2 regions of the Methylomonas sp. MS20 genome follow, and region 1 is predicted to be linked to the other one. Evidence: predicted binding sites of a transcription regulator. Region 1 holds the regulator's gene; the other holds the start of a gene.
What was found. The regulator HrcA, encoded in region 1, represses chaperone genes, less so after heat shock. The targets are predictions, from matches to a motif close to TNTTAGCACTCNNNNNNNNNGAGTGCTAANA.
Positions count from the first base shown of each region.

Region 2: a site for HrcA is predicted at 3,266-3,296, ahead of rpoH (RNA polymerase sigma factor RpoH). Genes of this name have one in related genera too.

Region 1 covers NZ_CP189962.1:1,082,755-1,097,288, reverse strand. Annotated here, with positions in the region: gene ACQE3D_RS04840 (DEAD/DEAH box helicase) at 1-916, opposite strand, end outside; gene ACQE3D_RS04835 (PilZ domain-containing protein) at 1,068-1,430, shown strand; gene rapA (RNA polymerase-associated protein RapA) at 1,454-4,219, opposite strand; gene ACQE3D_RS04825 (NUDIX domain-containing protein) at 4,398-4,835, shown strand; gene dapB (4-hydroxy-tetrahydrodipicolinate reductase) at 4,884-5,693, opposite strand; gene dnaJ (molecular chaperone DnaJ) at 5,693-6,832, opposite strand; gene dnaK (molecular chaperone DnaK) at 6,958-8,886, opposite strand; gene grpE (nucleotide exchange factor GrpE) at 8,958-9,593, opposite strand; gene hrcA (heat-inducible transcriptional repressor HrcA) at 9,645-10,685, opposite strand; gene ACQE3D_RS04795 (NAD(+) kinase) at 11,066-11,953, shown strand; gene recN (DNA repair protein RecN) at 11,955-13,634, shown strand; gene ACQE3D_RS04785 (DMT family transporter) at 13,645-14,534, opposite strand, start outside.
Region 2 covers NZ_CP189962.1:3,108,381-3,113,130, reverse strand. Annotated here, with positions in the region: gene ACQE3D_RS13925 (addiction module antidote protein) at 1-273, shown strand, start outside; gene ACQE3D_RS13920 (hypothetical protein) at 580-1,395, opposite strand; gene ACQE3D_RS13915 (glutamine--tRNA ligase/YqeY domain fusion protein) at 1,434-3,095, opposite strand; gene rpoH (RNA polymerase sigma factor RpoH) at 3,337-4,188, shown strand; tRNA gene ACQE3D_RS13905 (tRNA-Leu) at 4,324-4,408, shown strand; gene ACQE3D_RS13900 (Arm DNA-binding domain-containing protein) at 4,585-4,750, shown strand, end outside.

The sequences.
Region 1 (14,534 bases):
GTGCGGCGATGTCGGTCGCCACCAGTGCCGTGATCGCACCGCTTTTAAAATCGTCCAGCGCGCGGGTCCTGGCTCCCTGGCTCTTGTCGCCGTGCAAGGCCGCGCAGCGTATGCCATCCTTGATCAGCTGCTTGCACAAGCGATCCGCGCCGTGCTTGGTACGCACGAAAACCAGCACCTGCTGCCACCGGCCGTCGCCGATCAGATGCGCCAGCAATTCGCGCTTGGACTCGCGCTTGATACCGTAGACCAACTGCGACACGGTTTCCGCCGCCGAATTGCGTTTGGCAACGGCAATCTCGACCGGGTCGCTCAACAATTGTTCAGCCAGCGTGCTGATCTCCGGCGAATACGTTGCCGAAAACAACAGATTCTGGCGCCGTGCCGGCAATAATTGGATAATTTTGCGGATGTCGCGGATAAACCCCATATCCAGCATCCGGTCGGCTTCGTCGAGCACGAAATACTCGATTTGCGACAGGTCCGCATAGCCTTGCTGGATCAAATCCAACAAGCGGCCGGGAGTCGCAACCACGATATCGGTTCCGCGCTGCAATTTTTGGATTTGCGGCTTGCTGCTGACGCCCCCGAAAATCGCTTCCGCAAAAAACGGCAGATGCTTACCGTAAGAGCAAACGCTCTCGTAGACCTGCAGCGCCAGTTCGCGGGTCGGCGTTAGGATCAACACCCGAATAGGTCGGGGCTTTTTCCTCACAGGCGCTTGTTGCAGCAATTGCAACAAAGGCAGTGTAAAGCCCGCGGTTTTGCCGGTGCCGGTCTGAGCACCGGCCAGCACGTCCCGCCCCTGCAATATCACCGGGATCGCTTGCTCCTGAATCGGAGTAGGCGTTTCGTAACCTTGTTCGGCAACGGCTCTAAGAATTTGCTCGGAAAGACCGAGTTCTGAAAATAGCATGGATTAACCTTATGTTGTTTCCGTCATATAATTCGGGAAAATTTGGAAAAAATTCGGGACATGACAACCGTGTCCAAAATACGGCTATATTTATTCTGAAATTTTATGACCCGAGGAAGGACGCCCTTCATCATTCCGCAGGAGCCAAACGATGAAACCCGAGAAGCGCAATCACCTTAGAGTAAGACCTAGAGGCCTGCAGGCAGGTATCGTTTTCAACCCCACGACAGCCAAGGAGCTGGCGTTCGAGGCCGATATCCTCGATATTAGCTACAGCGGCATTCGCGTCCGGCTTCGCAAGCCGCTGGCGGACGATATAGTCGGCAAAATCAAGATCACGATGATATTGCCGGAATCCGGCACGCCGTTCAGCGTGCACGGCGTTATCAAGCATCAGCACAGCGAATCCGAATGCGGCCTGCATTACATCGACCACGTCGAAGGGTCGATAGACGATCTGATGTTCGAGTGCGTCGAACTTGACGAAAGTACCGTGTTGATCAAAACCAATTAAAACACCGTCCGGCGCGATCCGGCTCAAGCGGTAATCACGAAACGAACCGCATCCAGACGCAATTGCGCGTCCTGTATGCTCTCGTGCGATAACATCGTCATTTCCTTGAGTTGTTCGATCTCGGCATCCTTGATCGCCGGATTGACTTTTTTCAGCCTGACCATCCGCTTGATTTCACCGGTCAATGCCGCCACCATTCGATTGGTGGCTTCGCCAATCAATTGCTGGGCCTTGCCGCCAGCGGCTTGTTCCGCTACTTTGATCATCTCCTGAATATGCTGGCGTTGGCTATTCAAAAACTGACTGATTTGGGCCTTCTCGAACTTATCGCCGGTTTCGATCAGACTGTCATGGCTGACCGACGCCGTTAGATCCATCTTGTTTTGGTCTATCAACACCCGAATCGGCGTATGCGGCAAAAACCGGCCAATTTGCAGTTCGGCCGGCGCACTACACTCGAGTACGAACAGCAATTCCAACAAAAATTGGCCGGCCTTCAATTGTGCATGCCTGACCACGCTGACCGCGGCATTGCCCGTCTCGCTAGACAACACCAAATCCATCGCCGCCAAAACCATCGGATGTTCGGCGGTCAGAAACAACATGTCCTCGCGCGCCAACGCAATATCCCGAGCCACCGTTACGGTCAAGCCGTCGTCCTGCAACATCGGAAAATGCGAAATGCGCAGATTTTCGCTGGGCCGCAGGATATGGCAAGCCTTGGAGTGGTACTCGACGTCGACGCCGTAGCAATCGAAAATATCCTCCAGATAAGGCCACAAACTGCCATCGGATTCGCTGGCGTGAATGGCTTCGACCAATTGCCGAGCAGGCTCCGGACGGCAGGAGTTCAGTTCCAGCAACAAATCGCGGCCCTTCTGCAATTCCGCTTCGAGGCGCGCATTCAGCTGGCGAGTTTCTTCTATCAACACTTCAACCGCTGCTCGCTCGCGACTGGCCAACGCCGCCGACAACGGCCCACTCAAGGCTTTGGCCACCTGCGACGCCGCCGAAACGTTATGTCGAAACGCGTCCAAACCTTCGTCGAACCAGCGAAACAACACCTCGCGCGAACTGCCGACCAGGTAGGGAATGTGGATCTGTATCACATGCTTTTGGCCGATCCTATCCAATCGGCCGATACGCTGTTGCAGCAAATCGGGGTTTTCCGGCAAATCGAACAGAAACAGATGCCGCACGAATTGAAAGTTGCGCCCCTCGCTGCCGATCTCCGAACACAACAGAACCTGCGCCCGACTGTCTTCATCGGCAAAGAATGCCGCCGCTCGGTCCCGCTCAACGATACTCATGCCCTCGTGAAATACCGCCGCGGTATGTCCCACGTGATGTCGCAGTATTTGCTCCAGCTGGATCACGGTGTCGGCTCGCCGGCAAATCAGCAACGCCTTCTCGTCGCCGAGGGTCTTCAAGGTGTCAATCAGCCAAAACAGATAGGGACTGTCGGCGAGTTCGGCGGTGTCCTCGCCGAGAATCGGATAACCATGGCGTTCCCGGTCCGGAAAACCTTTGACCGTATGTCGGGAGTTTCTGAACAAGATCCGACCCGTGCCGTGGTGATCCAACAGCAACTTGATCAATTCCTCGCGCGCGCCGACATTACTGTCGTTGACTTGCTTCAGCCATGCTTCGGCATTGTCGTGTTTCAACAACTCGCCTAACTCGACTTGCTCTGCCTCGTTTAACGGCTCACCGGAAATCAGCCGATTCGCCAACTGCGCCACCGGCTCGAATTGCTTTTCGTCTTGCAGATATTGCGCAAAGCTGTAGAAGCGATCGGGATCGAGCAATCTCAAGCGGGCGAAATGACTCTCCTTGCCCAATTGCTCCGGCGTGGCGGTCAACAACACCAAGCCCGGCACCGCTTGCGCCAACTGCTCGACGAAACGGTACTCGACGCTGGGGGCGGTCTCGCTCCATTCCAAATGATGGGCCTCGTCGACGACGACCATATCCCAGCCGGCCGCCAACGCTTGTGGCTGGCGAACGGGAAAGTCAGCAAAAAACTGTTGGCTGCACAGTATCAATTGCTCGTTTTGAAACGGATTGCCGTCGTCGTTGAACGACATGCAACGGGTTTCGTCGAACAGGCTGAAACGCAGATTGAAGCGCCGCAACATTTCAACCAACCATTGGTACATCAGGCTTTCGGGCACCAAAATCAAAACTCGTTCGCTCAAGCCGTTAATCAGACGGTGTTGAATGATCAAGCCGGCTTCTATGGTTTTCCCTAAACCGACTTCATCCGCCAGCATAATGCGCGGCGCGGCGCGGTTAGCGGCCTGATGCGCGATATACAATTGATGGGGAATCAGCGCGGCGCGCGCGCCTTGCAGCCCCTTGACCGCCGACTGTTGATGGCGTTGCTGGCGCCGCCAGGTTTCGTAGCGCAGCAAATACCAGGCGGTCGGGTCGAACTGGCCGGTGAACAATCGATCTTGCGGCTTGTTGAATTGAATATGGTGGTTGAGTTCCATCTCGTCAATTTGCTGCAATCCGCCGTCTTCGTCGACACCGATATAGGTCAACAGCCCGGCGTGCTCGTCCACTTGCTGTACGCTGATCTTGACGTATTCCACCGATTCGACGGTATCGCCTTCCGCGAACCTGACCCGCGTCAGCGGAGCGTTATCGCGCGCGTAAACCCGCCGATCGCCGGTCGCCAGGAAAAGCACCGTGACGCGATTGTATTCGGCTTCCAATACCATGCCTAAGCCGAGCTCAGATTCGGTGTTGCTAATCCAGCGTTGGCCGGGAATAAATTCGTTCATTGATTTAGTTGTCTGTCTGTTATGCCGACCGTACGACCATCGCCGATAGCCTCTGGTCTTTCCACTTTACGTCCGGTATCGGTATCGATCCAACGACTCCGTCGGCTTCCGAAAAATGGGGAAAACATGGTTAAATCCGCCCAACAAGCTCCCCCTCACTCGAAAACAGGACACTGTGATGCCCAAACCGATTACGCCTTTGATTGCAGCCGATATTCTGATCGAACTGATCGACCACCCGCAGCGCCCCTTCGTGTTGATCGAACGCAAATACCCGCCTTACGGCTGGGCTGTGCCGGGTGGCTTTGTCGATGTCGGTGAAACGGTTGAACATGCCGCGGTTAGGGAAGCAGCGGAGGAAACCGGTCTTGACGTTCGTCTGACTGCATTGCTGGGCATTTATTCCAATCCGCAACGCGATCCGCGCAACCACACCGCGACGGCGGTTTACATCGCGGAAGCTCACGGCTCGCCAACAGCGGCCGACGACGCCAAGAATTGCGGTTTGTTTACCTTTGACAATTTGCCGCCGGTTTTGGCCTTCGATCACGCATTGGTCATAGCCGACTACCGTCATTATAAACTGACCGGAGAAATAGCGCCGCTAAGAATATAAGTGGACGCTGATTCGAGTGCGTGGCCCGCAGGGCGCGTTCGAGAAAACTCAGTTTTTCAAACCCAGTACGTCCTGCATATCGTAAAGACCGCTGGATTTGTCGGCCAGCCAAATAGCGGCGCGCACCGCGCCGTTGGCGAAGGTCATCCGGCTGCTGGCTTTGTGGGTGATTTCGACGCGTTCACCTTCGTCGGCAAACATCACGGTGTGCTCGCCGACGATATCGCCGGCCCGTATCGTCGAAAATCCAATGGTTTTACGATCGCGGGCACCGGTCTCGCCTTCCCGTCCGTAAACGGCGCAGTCCTTTAAGTCCCGGCCCAGCGCCGCCGCGACGACTTCGCCCATCCGTAATGCGGTGCCGGACGGAGCATCGATCTTGTGCCGGTGGTGGGCTTCGATGACTTCGATGTCGGTGTAATCGCCCATCACTTTCGCGGTCGTTTCCAGCAACTTCAACGACAGATTGACGCCGACACTGAAATTGGGCGCCATCACGATTGCGATGTCCCGCGCGGCCTCTGCGATTGCCGCTTTTTGGCTCTCGCTAAACCCGGTGGTACCGACGACAAGTTTTTTCCCGGCTTGCCGGCAGACGTCCAGGTAGGCCATCGTCGCATCCGGCCGGGTAAAATCGATCAGCGCGTCGAAACAATCCACGACTGCCGCCAAATCGTCGCCGACCGGCACGCCGGCCGGCGAAACGCCGGCCAAATCGCCGGCATCCTTGCCTATCGCCAAACTGTCCGGCCGCGAAATCGCGACCGTCAATTCGGCTTGCGGCGCGGCTAACGCCGCTTTCAACAAACACAATCCCATGCGCCCGGAAGCACCCACCACGCCGATACGCATCGCCATCATCCCGTCAACTTGTCGAAAAAGCTTTTCACACCGTCCATCCAGCTATGTTCCTGGGGACTATGTTGTTTACCGCCACCGCTGAGGGAGACTTGCAGTTGCTCGATCAGAGCCTGCTGATCCTTGGTCAAGCGCACCGGCGTTTCTATCTGTACCCGGCACAGCAAGTCGCCTATGGCTCCGCCACGTACAGGCTTGACACCCTTGCCGCGCAATCGAAACATTTTGCCGGTCTGGGTTTCCGGCGGGATTTTCAGCATCACCTTGCCGTCCAGGGTCGGCACTTCCAACTCGCCGCCCAAGCAGGCGGTCGGAAAGCTGATGGGCACTTCGCAATAGAGATTCGCACCGTCGCGGGTAAAGATCGGATGCTCCTTAACCTGAACCTGAACGTACAAATCGCCGGACGGACCGCCGTTGATACCGGCCTCGCCCTCGCCGGCCAAGCGAATCCGGTCGCCGGTATCGACGCCGGCCGGCACCTTGACCGACAGCGTTTTGGTTTCCTGAATACGGCCTTGCCCGTAGCATTTCGGACAAGGGTCCTTGATTTGCTTGCCGGTACCGTGACAGGTCGGACAGGTTTGCTGCACCGAGAAAAAGCCTTGTTGCATCCGCACTTGGCCATGACCGTGGCAAGTCGAACAGGTGACCGGGCTGCTGCCCTTCTTGGCGCCGCTGCCGTTACATTCGCCGCAGGCGACCAGCACCGGCACCTTGACGGTCGCTTCGGTACCGCCGACGGCTTCTTCCAGCGTCAACTCCAGGTTATAACGCAAATCCGCGCCGCGCTGGACGCTGCTGCGCTGCCGTCCGCCACCGCCGCCGAAAATGTCGCCGAACACATCGCCGAAAATGTCGCTAAAGCTTTCCGCCCCGCTGAAACCGCCGCGGCCGCCACCCATCGACGGATCGACGCCTGCATGACCAAACTGATCGTAGGCCGCCCGCTTCTTCGAATCGGACAATATCTCGTAGGCCTCCTTGATTTGCTTGAATTTCTTCTCGGCGTCTTCCGGATTGTCCTTGTTGCGGTCGGGATGATACTTCATCGCCATTTTGCGATAGCTCTTTTTGATCTCGGCTTCGCTGGCGTTACGATCGACTTCCAACAGTTTGTAAAAATCTTCTTTTGCCATAACGTAGAAAACCGCCGGCGTTTACCAGCGGTTATTTAGTGTGTTGAATGAATGGAACGATGAGGGTGATTAACACCTTTCACCCTGACTCTCTCCGTTAACGGCGAGAGGCTCCCCGGTGAGGATTATTTTTTGTCGTCCTTCACTTCCTCGAACTCGGCATCGACCACATTGTGGTCTTCGGCTTGCTGGCCGCTAGCCGCATGGGCTTCGCCGGCAGCGGCGTCCGCTCCGCCTTTTTGGGCGTAAACCCGTTCGGCCAGTTTACCCGAAAGCTCGGTCAGCGCGGCGGTTTTGGCTTCGATAGCGTCCTTGTCGTCGCCTTTCAACACGCCCTGCAAGTCGCTGATGGCCGCTTCGATCGCCGATTTTTCGTCGCCGGTGACTTGGTCGCCCAATTCCTTCAACGACTTTTCGGTCGCGTGGATCATGCCTTCCGCCGAGTTACGCGCAGAAACCAGCTCTTTCAGTTTGCGGTCTTCATCGGCATGCGCTTCGGCGTCCTTGATCATGCGCTCGACTTCGGCATCCGACAAACCGCTGGACGCCTTGATCACAATGGATTGCTTCTTGCCAGTGGCTTTATCCTTGGCCGACACGTTCAGGATACCGTTGGCGTCGATGTCGAACGACACTTCGATTTGCGGAATACCGCGCGGCGCAGGCGGAATGTCCTGCAAATCGAAACGGCCCAGCGATTTGTTGCCTGACGCCATTTCCCGCTCGCCCTGCAACACATGCACGGTGACCGCGGTTTGACTGTCTTCGGCGGTCGAGAATACTTGCGAAGCATTGGTTGGGATCGTGGTGTTTTTCTCGATCAGTTTGGTCATCACCCCGCCCAGGGTTTCGATACCCAACGACAATGGCGTGACGTCCAGCAGCAACACGTCCTTGACGTCGCCGCCCAATACGCCGGCTTGAATCGCCGCACCCAGCGCTACCGCTTCGTCAGGGTTGACGTCTTTGCGCGGCTCTTTGCCGAACAATTCTTTAACGAAGGCCTGCACTTTCGGCATCCGAGTTTGACCACCCACCAAAATCACGTCGTTGATTTTCGAGGTCGAAATGCCGGCATCTTTAATCGCTTGCAAGCAAGGACCTTTGGTGCGCTCGATCAGTTCGTCAACCAGCGATTCCAGTTTGGCGCGGGTCAGTTTGACGTTCAAGTGCTTCGGACCGGACGCATCTGCGGTGATATACGGCAGGTTGATGTCTGTTTGCTCGGCGGAAGACAACTCGATTTTCGCTTTCTCCGCAGATTCTTTTAGACGTTGCAGCGCCAATGGATCGTTGTGCAAATCGATGCCGGTGTCTTTTTTAAATTCCCCGGCCAGGAAATCGATGATGCGCAAGTCGAAGTCTTCACCGCCCAGGAAGGTGTCGCCGTTGGTGGCCAATACTTCGAACTGGTGCTCGCCTTCGATTTCGGCGATTTCGATGATGGAAATATCGAAGGTACCGCCACCCAAGTCGTAGACCGCGATGGTGGTATCGCCTTTCGGTTTGTCCATGCCGAACGCCAACGCCGCCGCGGTTGGCTCGTTGATGATGCGTTTGACGTCCAGACCGGCGATCCGGCCCGCATCTTTAGTCGCTTGGCGTTGCGAATCGTTGAAGTAAGCCGGTACGGTGATGACCGCTTCGGTGACTTCTTCGCCCAGGAAGGCTTCGGCGTCTTTTTTCAACTTCATCAACACGCGGGAAGACACTTCCGGCGGCGCCATTTTTTTACCGTGGCACTCGACCCAAGCGTCGCCGTTGTTGGCTTCCATGATTTTGTAAGGCACCATTTTGATGTCTTTCTGTACCGCGTCTTCTTTGAAACGGCGGCCGATCAAGCGCTTGATCGCGAACAAGGTATTTTCGGGGTTGGTCACCGCCTGACGTTTGGCGGACTGACCGACCAGCACTTCGTTGTCGCCGGTGAAGGCGATGATGGACGGCGTGGTACGCGCGCCTTCACTGTTTTCGATGACCCGCGCGGTGCCGTTTTCCAGGACCGCGACGCAGGAGTTGGTGGTTCCTAGGTCGATTCCGATGATTTTAGCCATTGAGATTCTCCAGACTTGAATTAGGTATTAGTTAAAAAGTTATTGGCGATATGCGGTTGATCGATGAAATTTCAAGCCTGTTCGTCAACTTTCGCGCTGTCGGCGGGTTTGTCCTCGGCCTTGGCCACCACCACCATCGCGGGGCGCAGCAAACGGCCGTTTAAGATGTAGCCTTTTTGAAACACGTTCAAAACCGTATTGGGTTCGGCGCTGACGCTGGGCTGCATCGCCATGGCTTGATGCAACTCGGGATTAAAAGCTTGCCCGGTCGGATCGAGGACTTCGATATTGAATTTGGCGAACACCGATTCGAATTGCTTAATGGTCAGCACGCTGCCTTCGCGCAATTTAGCCACTTCCGGACTATCGCCGGTCGCCGCCTGCACGCCAAGCTCGAGACTGTCCAACACGCTAAGCAATTCCTTGGCGAACTTGGCCAAGCCGTATTTACGCTCGTCGTCCAAATCCTTTTGTACGCGTTTTTTCAGATTTTCCATGTCGGCCTGCACGCGCAAAGCCTTGTCCAGATTCGCGGCGGCTTGTTGTTGGGCTTGCTCCAGTTGTTGCCGCAGGCTTTCGACGCTGACTTCGCCGGCCTCGGTTGCCTCGGCAACAACGTCTTCGCCGGCTTCTTTGGTCTGCTCCAGCACCTCGGCGATCAATTCGGCGTCGGATTGCTGTTCGTGACTCGATTGCTGATGGCTCATTTGGGACTCCGTGGTTCTTAAAATATTAGGTCGGCCTTACGATAAGGGCGATTATTTGGGATTCAAGGCCGCGCCCAATATTTTTGCCGTCACGTCGACGAACGGAATCACTTTTTCATACGCCATCCGGGTTGGGCCGATCACGCCCAACACGCCAACCACCTCGTCGTTGACCGAATAAGGCGCCGTGACCAAGCTGCAATGGTCGAATGCACTATAGCCTGACTCTTCGCCGATAAAAATCTGCACGCCGTCGGCCAACAGGCATTGATCCAGCAAATGGATCACGCCGCGCTTTTGGCTGAACGCCTCGAACAGCTGTTTCAGACGGTCCATGTCGGATAATTCGGAAAAGCCCATCAGATTGGTTTCGCCGCTCAACACGTAATCGTCGTTGGGTTGTTGGGCGAAGGTCAGTTGCGCCATGCTAACCGCGTCTATCATGCCTTGATTGACGCGCTGCTGATCTTGCTCCATCTCCCGCAACACTTGCTCGCGGATCTTGGCCAGACTGAGGCCGGCGTAAACCGAATTCATGTAATTGGCGGCCTGTTGCAGTTCGGCCGGGCTAAATTGACGCTGGGTATGGATGATTTTGTTATGAACTTCCTCGCCATCGGTGACAAAAATCACCAGTACGCGCATGCTGGACATCGGCAGGAATTCGATGTGTCGCAACGTGACCATCTCACGGCGCGGCAGGGTGACGACACCAGCCATATGGGTCATATCCGACAGCAGCCTGGAGGCCTTGCTGAGCACGTCGCCGGTTTTGTCCGCATCGGCCAGCAAACCGCTTTGCAATTGATCCAGATCACTGGACGCCAGCGGCTTGACCGTCAACAGACTATCGACAAACAAACGGTATCCGGCCACGGTCGGCACCCGGCCCGCCGAGGTGTGCGGCGAATGGATCAAGCCCATTTCCTCGAGATCGGCCATGACGTTGCGAATGCTGGCCGGACTGAGCTTAAGCAGCGGATCCTTGGACAATACCCGCGAGCCGACCGGCTGACCGTCTTGTATGTAACGCTCAACCAAGGCCTTCAGCAAATACGCCGATCTTTCGTTTAAATCCGGTCCGCTAGCCACATTGACACCCTAGAAAATTCGTTAGCACTCCAACGTAACGAGTGCCAGAGGGGAAAGCTAACAGGTGCCCGGAGCCTTGTCAATCCGCCTAAAATCCGTGCGAACCCAAGCCTGTCGGGGATCTCGGGCATTCGCAATGCCGGTGGATAGCGCCCGATTTCAGACATTGGCCCGACGCCTACGGGAATGCCTGGTCGCGGCACGGCCATTACCTGGCAACAAATTCAGGGTGTTAACGACACCGAACCGCACGGAATTTGGCCGACGCCGATATTCCGGCCGCGCCGACCGACGTACTCGCGACGCCGAGGGCGAAGCTTCGCTAGTGCCTGCTCGAATTGTTTGTATAATCCCAGGCATTTTTGAATCCCGGCTCAAACATGCCTTCACCCTTTCAACGCATCGGCATCATCGGCAAATTCGGCGATCCGGGTATCGCCGCCACGCTCAGCGAGCTCTACCGCTTTTTGCTGCAGCGCGGTCACTCGGTGGCCACCGATAGCCGAAGCGCCGAGCTAATCGAAGCCGAAGGCGTCGTCGGCATGCACATCAACCGGCTGCCGGAATGCTGCGATCTGCTGATCGCGGTCGGCGGCGACGGCACGTTCCTGACCGCCGCCCGCGCCGCCGCCGATTTCGACACTCCGCTGCTCGGCGTCAACCTCGGCCGACTGGGATTTCTGGTGGACATTTCTCCGGACCAGTTGCTGAGCCGCCTGGCGCAAATCCTCGACGGCCGCTACCAGACCGAACAGCGTCATTTGTTACAGGCCGCCATCATCCGCGACGGCGAACTCATCCATCGCCAGACCGCGGTCAACGAGGTCGTCGTGCATCGTTGGGTCACGCCGAGCATGATCGAAATCGTCACCAGCATCGACGGCGTGTTCCTAAACACCCAGCGTTCCGACGGCCTGATCGTCGCGACACCGACCGGTTCGACCGCCTATGCGCTGTCGGCCGGCGGACCGATTCTGCATCCAACCCTAAATGCGCTGGTACTGGTCCCGCTGAATCCGCACATGCTGTCCAATCGGTCCATCGTCATCGACGACAAAGCCACGATCGAGATCCGTTTCAGCCAGACCAAGCAAATCAACGCCCTGGTCACCTGCGATCATTTAGAAATCCCGGACGTGCGCATTAACGACACGATCGTCATTCGAAAAGCCGACAAACCGATTAACATTCTGCACCCGGAAGACCACGATTTCTTCCACATTCTGCGAAGCAAACTGAACTGGAGCGGCGGTTATTCCGCCAAATGACATGCTGTTGAACCTGAACATTCTCGATCTGGCCGTGGTCGACAAACTGGACCTGGACCTGGAACCCGGTATGTCGGTGCTGACCGGCGAAACCGGGGCCGGCAAATCGATATTGCTGACCGCGCTGGGCTTGGCGTTGGGCGATCGCGCCGATTCCGGCTACGTGCGCCCCGGCAGCAAGCGCGCCGAAATCAACATCGAATTCGATCTATCCAAGGCACCGCTGGTTAGCCAATGGCTGATCGACCACGAATTGGACGACGACGGCCAATGCCTGGTCCGTCGCACCGTTAGCGAAGACGGCCGCTCCAAGGCCTATATCAACAACCGGCCGGTCAATCTGCAAACACTGCAAACGCTGAGCCGGCAATTGGTCGAGATCCACGGCCAACATGCCCATTTGACGCTGCTCGATGCCGACGAACAGCGTCTGCTGCTGGACGGATTCGCCGACCACGCCGAATTGCTCAACGATCTGAACGCCTGCCAACAAAACTGGCGGCTAGCCCATAAAGAACTGCAACAACTGCAAAAGTCCGGTAGTGACCAAGCCGAACGCGAGGAGCTGCTGCGTTATCAGCTAGAAGAGTTGCAGCAACTGGATCTGGAAAATTTCGATTATCAGGCCCTGGCCGACGAGCACAACAAACTGGCTAACCTGGGTAGAATTTTGGGCGTCGGTCAACAACAGCTCGACATCCTCTACGACAACGACCAGCAATCGGTCGCCGACATGCTGGGTCACGTGATCCACTCGGTCGGCGAATTAAGCCAATACGCCGCCGAATTGAACGGCATCGTCGAATTGCTGAGCGACGCCGAAATCCAGATCGGCGAAGCCACCCAACAACTGCGGCGCTTCCTGGAGAATCAGGAAGCCGATCCCGGCCAACTGAGCTGGCTGGAAAACCAGATTGGCGTGATTCAACGCCTGAGCCGCAAACACAAGGTACCAGCCGAGGAATTACCGGCGCTGGCCGAGCAATTCGCGCTGGAGTTGAACAATCTCAGCCATAGCGGCGAGCGCATCGAAGTTCTGCAAGCCGATTGCGAGCGTCTGCTGGCGCAATACCGCGAATTGGCGACGGCATTATCCGCCAGCCGGCGCCGGGCCGGCGACGAGTTGCAGCACCGCATTTCCGACGCAATCAAGGAATTGGGCCTGCCGCACGGCGAGTTCCTGGTCAAGCTCGACCGGGAGGATGGCAACGAGCCGCAACGCAACGGCCTGGATCGCATCGAGTTTCTGATCAGCACCAATCCGGGCTTGCCCGCCAAACCCTTGGCCAAGGTGGCGTCGGGCGGCGAACTGTCTAGGATCAGCTTGGCGATACAAGTCACGACCAGCACCGATAAGACCACGCCGACGATGATCTTCGACGAGGTCGATTCCGGCATCGGCGGCGGCATCGCCGAGATCGTCGGCCAAAAGCTGCGCCGGCTGAGTTTGAACCGGCAAGTGCTGTGCGTCACGCACTTGCCGCAAGTCGCTTCGCAAGCCCATCAGCATTTATTCGTCGCCAAAAACCAAAATGCCGCAGTCACCTCGTCGACGGTTCGCAAACTCTGCGAGGACGAACGGGTCGCGGAGGTGGCGCGAATGCTGGGCGGCGTCACCATCACCGAAAACACCTTGGCGCACGCCCGAGAAATGCTGAGCCTGGGCGGCGGCGAAGCCTAGCCGGCGGGCATCAACGCACCGACAAACTCAGTACGCCCATTAGTACCAGAGCTGCCCCGCCGACCTGCCATAGCGTCATCGGTTCGCCGAGGAATACCGCCGCCATCAGCAACGTCGAAACCGGCCCTATCGTGCCGACCAGCGAGGCATGGCCCGAACCGATCCGGCGGATCGCCGCCGACAGCATGAACACCGGCAACACCGTCGAGACGATCGCCATTGCCAAACTCAACTGGTATACCGGCATCGGCAACAGCAAGGCCTCCGGCGGATGCGTCAACACGAACTGTAAGATCGACGCCGCGCACGCGACCAACATTGCGTACGCGGTAAAGCGCATCGCGCCCAAGCGAGCGATGGCCTGGCCCGCGCCCAGCAAGTACAGCGCATAGCTGACCGTGCCGGCAAACACGTAAGCGGCCCCCAACCACAATGTATCGCCGCCCCCATCCAACTCGCCGACGAACACCAGTGCGATCCCGCTATAACTCAGCAAGACTGCCGTCAGTTCCCTGAACCCGAACGGCTTTTTCAACCACAGTGCCGACATCGCCAGCACCAAGGTTGGGTACAAGAACAAAATCAAGCGTTCCAGACCGGCGGAGATATATTGCAAACCGGTGAAATCGAGCAGACTGGACAGGTAATAGCCAAGCAAACCGAGCACACCGACGACCCAATAATCCCGAGCCGTCAGGGACGGCCGCGCGGCGGGTCCGCGTTGCTGAAACGCGACGATCAGGAAAAACGGCACCGAAAACGCCATCCGCAACGCCAATAACGTCACGGCATCGACGGCTTGCACATAGGCAAGCTTGACCAATATCGTCTTGGCGGAAAAACCGATCGCGGCCAAGGCCGCCAGGCCGTAACCGAGCAGGGTTTGAGTGGAGGTGGTGC
Region 2 (4,750 bases), 2.0 Mb from region 1:
GACACTATTACCGCTTTTGATATTGCCGAACATTTGGAAACAGAAGCCGATGTCCGTGAATTTTTGCGGGAAACGGCAAGCAACGGCAGTCCTTCCGATTTTATACACGCACTTAATATTGCCGCTCGCGCCAAAGGTATGAGCGAAGTTGCTAAGCAAGCTGGAGTCACTAGAGCCAGCCTTTACAAATCCTTGGCGGAAGGCGGTAATCCCCGATTTGAAACCATCGCCAAAATTGTCGAAGCATTAGGTTGTAAATTGATTGTCTCCTAGACTCCGTTTGCACAGCTATCCTAAAAGTCCCGACTGCCACCTGGGGCTAATCCGACTGCTTTTGATGTTGTCAGACATGGTGGGTCTCTTTTAAAAGCTTGCGTTAATATTTTTGTAGCTCCGAAAGCGCAAGGTATTCGGATCAACGAACGAGCGGGACGGGTTATTCAACCCGTCCTTAAGCGTTTGATTTACGGCAACGCCTTGTTGAAACGTTGGGGACGGGGTTACAAACCCCGTCCCGCTCAGAGGTATCTTTTTAGCCATCGGAATGGCAACGCCCCGAGATGGTACGCGTTGCGTACCCTACTCGGCTATGTTTTTAGCTCCGAAATTCAAAGCGGTGCCGATTGCTATGCCAGTAAGAATTGTTCCAGTGAGAGAGGTGATCACTGTCCATAAGCCGTTCAGATCTGCGATCTGAGTAAAAATAAAGAAAGCACCCATTCCGGCGAGAGTACAGACTATCTTCAATAGCAACGCAGCCCTCTTCCGAACGTAGACGATCTTTGGGCCGCCAACATAGTTTACGTCGGCTATATCAGATGCCGCAAAAAGGAATATGGCTGTCACAAGGAACATTGCAGAACGTTGCCAAGCCGGACCTTTCTTGGTGCTATCAACGAACTCAACGCTAGAAATCCCGATGACTCGCGCGCGAGGCGAAAAATCCGGTTGTTTTCCCTCCGAGAGGATAGAAATGGTTATGGTTTCTTCAGGATTGAGAAGTACAGGCTTAAAACTCACGGCCGTTTTATCCCAAGTTATTTTTGCTTCAATATCTTTAGGGTATGTTGACGTTACTTCTGCGCGGACAATCGATGAACCTTCAAGCACTCGGAGTTGAAGTGGTGATTCGAAGTCCGTTGTTGGTAGCGGCTTCTTTCCATCATTTACAAGTGTTACGACAGAGAGGATCGGCGATTGAATCTTGATACCGTCCATCAAGACTTCTAGCCCCTTGATAGTACCAGTGGTCTCGGCGGTCAGAGGAACTTGAGAAGCAAGTCGGAAGGAAAGGGACTTTGCATGTAAGTCTGCTTGCCAAAGCCAAATTGGCACTGCAATACCGACAATACTGACGATGAAGGTCAGTGAAGTCCAATTTAGAAAACTTGGCATGAGAGGAATATTCCTAATGCGAATATCTGACACGTCAATCACTTCCCCCAACTATCCCTCAACGTCACCGTCCGGTTAAACACTAATTTCCCAGATTGGCTATCGACGCTGTCGGCGCAGAAATAGCCGGTGCGTTCGAATTGGTAACGGGTATGGGGCGTGGCGTTGGCTAGGCTGGCTTCGACGCGGGCGTCTGTCAAGACTTCCAGCGAGTCGGGGTTGATGCCGTCCAGGAAGTTGTCCAGGGTGTCCGGGTTAGGGTGGCTGAACAGGCGGTCGTAGAGGCGGATTTCCGCCGACAGTGCGTGTTGCTCGGAGACCCAGTGAATCACGCCCTTGACCTTGCGGCCTTCCGGGTTCTTGCCCAGCGTGGCCGGGTCGTAGCTGCAACGCAGTTCGACGACATTGCCGGCGGCGTCTTTAATGACTTCCTCGCATTTGATCACGTAGGAACCGCGCAAGCGCACTTCGCCGCCCGGCACCAGACGTTTGAAGTCTTTCGGCGGGTTTTCCATGAAGTCGTCTTGTTCGATCAATATCACTTTGCCGAACGCCACTTCGCGGCTGCCCATTTCCGGTTTTTGCGGGTGGTTGGCGATTTGGTAAGTCTCGCTCTTGCCGTCTTCCCAGTTAGTGATGACGACGCGCAACGGTCGCAAGACCGCCATCGCCCGCAACGCGTTTTCGTTGAGGTTGTCGCGGATGCAGGTCTCCAGAAAGCTCATTTTGATCCAGGAGTTTTTCTTGGTCACGCCGATGCGCTCGCAGAAATCGCGGATCGCTTCCGGCGGTACGCCGGCGCGGCGCAGGCCGGAGATGGTCGGCATGCGCGGGTCGTCCCAGCCGGTGACGTGTTTTTCGGTGACCAGTTGCAGTAGTTTGCGCTTGCTGACGATGGTGTATTCCAGTTGCAGGCGGGCGAACTCGATTTGCTGCGGATGGCACGGCGTTTTCAGTTCGTCCAACACCCAGTCGTAAAGCGGGCGGTGGTCTTCGAACTCCAGCGTGCAGATCGAGTGGGTGATGCCCTCCAGCATGTCCGACAAACAGTGGGTGTAGTCGTACATCGGATAGATGCACCAGGCGTCGCCAGTGCGGTGGTGATGAGCACGGCGGATGCGGTAAATCGCCGGGTCGCGCATATTAATGTTGGGCGAGGCCATGTCGATCTTGGCGCGCAGCACGTATTGGCCGTCGGCGAATTCGCCGGCGCGCATGCGTTGGAACAGGTCCAGGTTTTCTTCGATAGCGCGGTCGCGGTCCGGGCTAGGCTTACCGGGTTCGGTCAGCGTGCCGCGATCCAGGCGCATTTGTTCCGGCGTGGAACTGTCCACGTAAGCCTGCCCTTGATTTATCAATTGCACCGCATAGTCGTACAAGGTCTCGAAATAATCGGAAGCGTGGTATTTGCCGGCCCATTGGAAGCCCAGCCAAGCCACGTCGCGCTCGATCGATTCCATATATTCGACGCTTTCCTTTTCCGGATTGGTATCGTCGAAACGCAGATTGCAGGTGCCGTTGTTTTCGGCGGCTAGCGTAAAGTTCAAGCAGATCGATTTGGCGTGGCCGATATGCAGATAGCCATTGGGCTCGGGCGGGAAGCGGGTGGCGACCCTGCCGTTGTTTTTAGCGGCGGCCAAATCCTCGGCGATGATGTGGCGGATGAAATTCGAAGAAACGGGGCTATCGGTCGCTGACATGGAGTAGGAAACAGGAAATTGGATAAAGCCGCAAATTTCGCGGGGTTGAACACTGTCGGCCATTTTAACGAGTTTAAACGGTACTCGCAAAGTGGCCGAACCGGTCCGGACGCGGCGAATATTCGCCGAAAATGCTGCTAACTTTTTGACTGAGAAGATTTTTATCAAATTATTAGCACTCTCTGTATTCGAGTGCTAGAATTCTGTCAACACATAAACCATCAACGGAGTCTAGGCTGTTATGAATAACTCTTTGGCTTTGCCGATCAACTTGTCGGTCGGGACATTCGATAATTATTTAAGCGTGATTGCCCGGATGCCCAAATTGAGCGCCGAGCACGAATATGCGTTGGCGGTCCGTTATCGCGACCTCGGCGATCTGGAAGCCGCCAAGGAACTGGTTATGTCCAATTTACGTTTTGTCGCCCACGTTGCGCGCGGTTACGCCGGTTACGGCTTGCCGATGGCGGACATCGTTCAGGAAGGCAATATCGGTTTGATGAAAGCGGTCAAACGTTTCGATCCGGATCTGGGCGTGCGGCTGGTGTCGTTCGCGGTGCATTGGATCAAAGCGGAAATACACGAATACGTGATCAAAAACTGGCGTATCGTTAAGGTGGCTACCACCAAGGCGCAACGTAAATTGTTCTTCAATTTGCGGAAGCTGAAGAAAGACCTGAGCTACCTGAGCCGCGACGATGCCGAGGCGATTGCCGAAAATCTGGATGTCGACGTCAAAACCGTTTACGAGATGGAACGCCGTCTGGACGGGAGAGACGTGGGATTGGAGCCCAGCGACGACGATAGCGACAACTCGCCGGCGCCGATTGCCTATCTGGAGCAGCAGGGCGCCGATCCGGCCTTACTATTGGAGACCAGCGATTGGGAACACCGTAAGGAAGAGTTATTGCTGGACGCGATGGCGGGATTGGACGAGCGCAGCCGCGATATTCTCGCCAGCCGCTGGCTGGTGGAACAAAAAGCCACCTTGCATGATCTGGCCGAGCGCTATCAGGTCTCCGCCGAGCGGATACGTCAGCTCGAACAAAACGCGATGAAAAAACTTAAAGCGGCGGTGATGCTGGAAGCTTAAGGACACGCTAGGGTTTTCAATGCGACAAGGACGCACCGCGCTCTAAGTAGGGCGAGGCGAAAATGAAAACTCTAAACCTCGCAATTAAAAAGAGGTTGCGCGGTAATAAAATTGCAGTATAATGGTTACTTCTGTGCCGGGGTGGTGAAACTGGTAGACGCGCCGGATTCAAAATCCGGTTCCTTCGGGAGTGTCGGTTCGATTCCGACCCTCGGTACCACAGATTTATGCACGCAAGTGCAACGAAGTCCAAAAACCCGCAAGCTGTCTGGCTTAGCGGGTTTTTTATTGTGCAAAGAAGTGCAACGAAATGCAGGGGCATGCAAGCAAAAGTGTGTCCTTCATTGTGTCCTTACCTATAATGGCGCTCGGCGAGGACACAACCGAGGACACACTATGGCGCTTCACCTCAATAAAGACACGGTCTACAGGGCGGCAAAGGCGCGTGATAAAGATTACTTTATCAATGACGGTGGTGGCCTCTATCTGGTGGTCGGCAAAAACGGCACCAAGATCTGGAAGTTCATCTATTCCTTCGAGGGCAAGCGGAAGAAACTTTCAT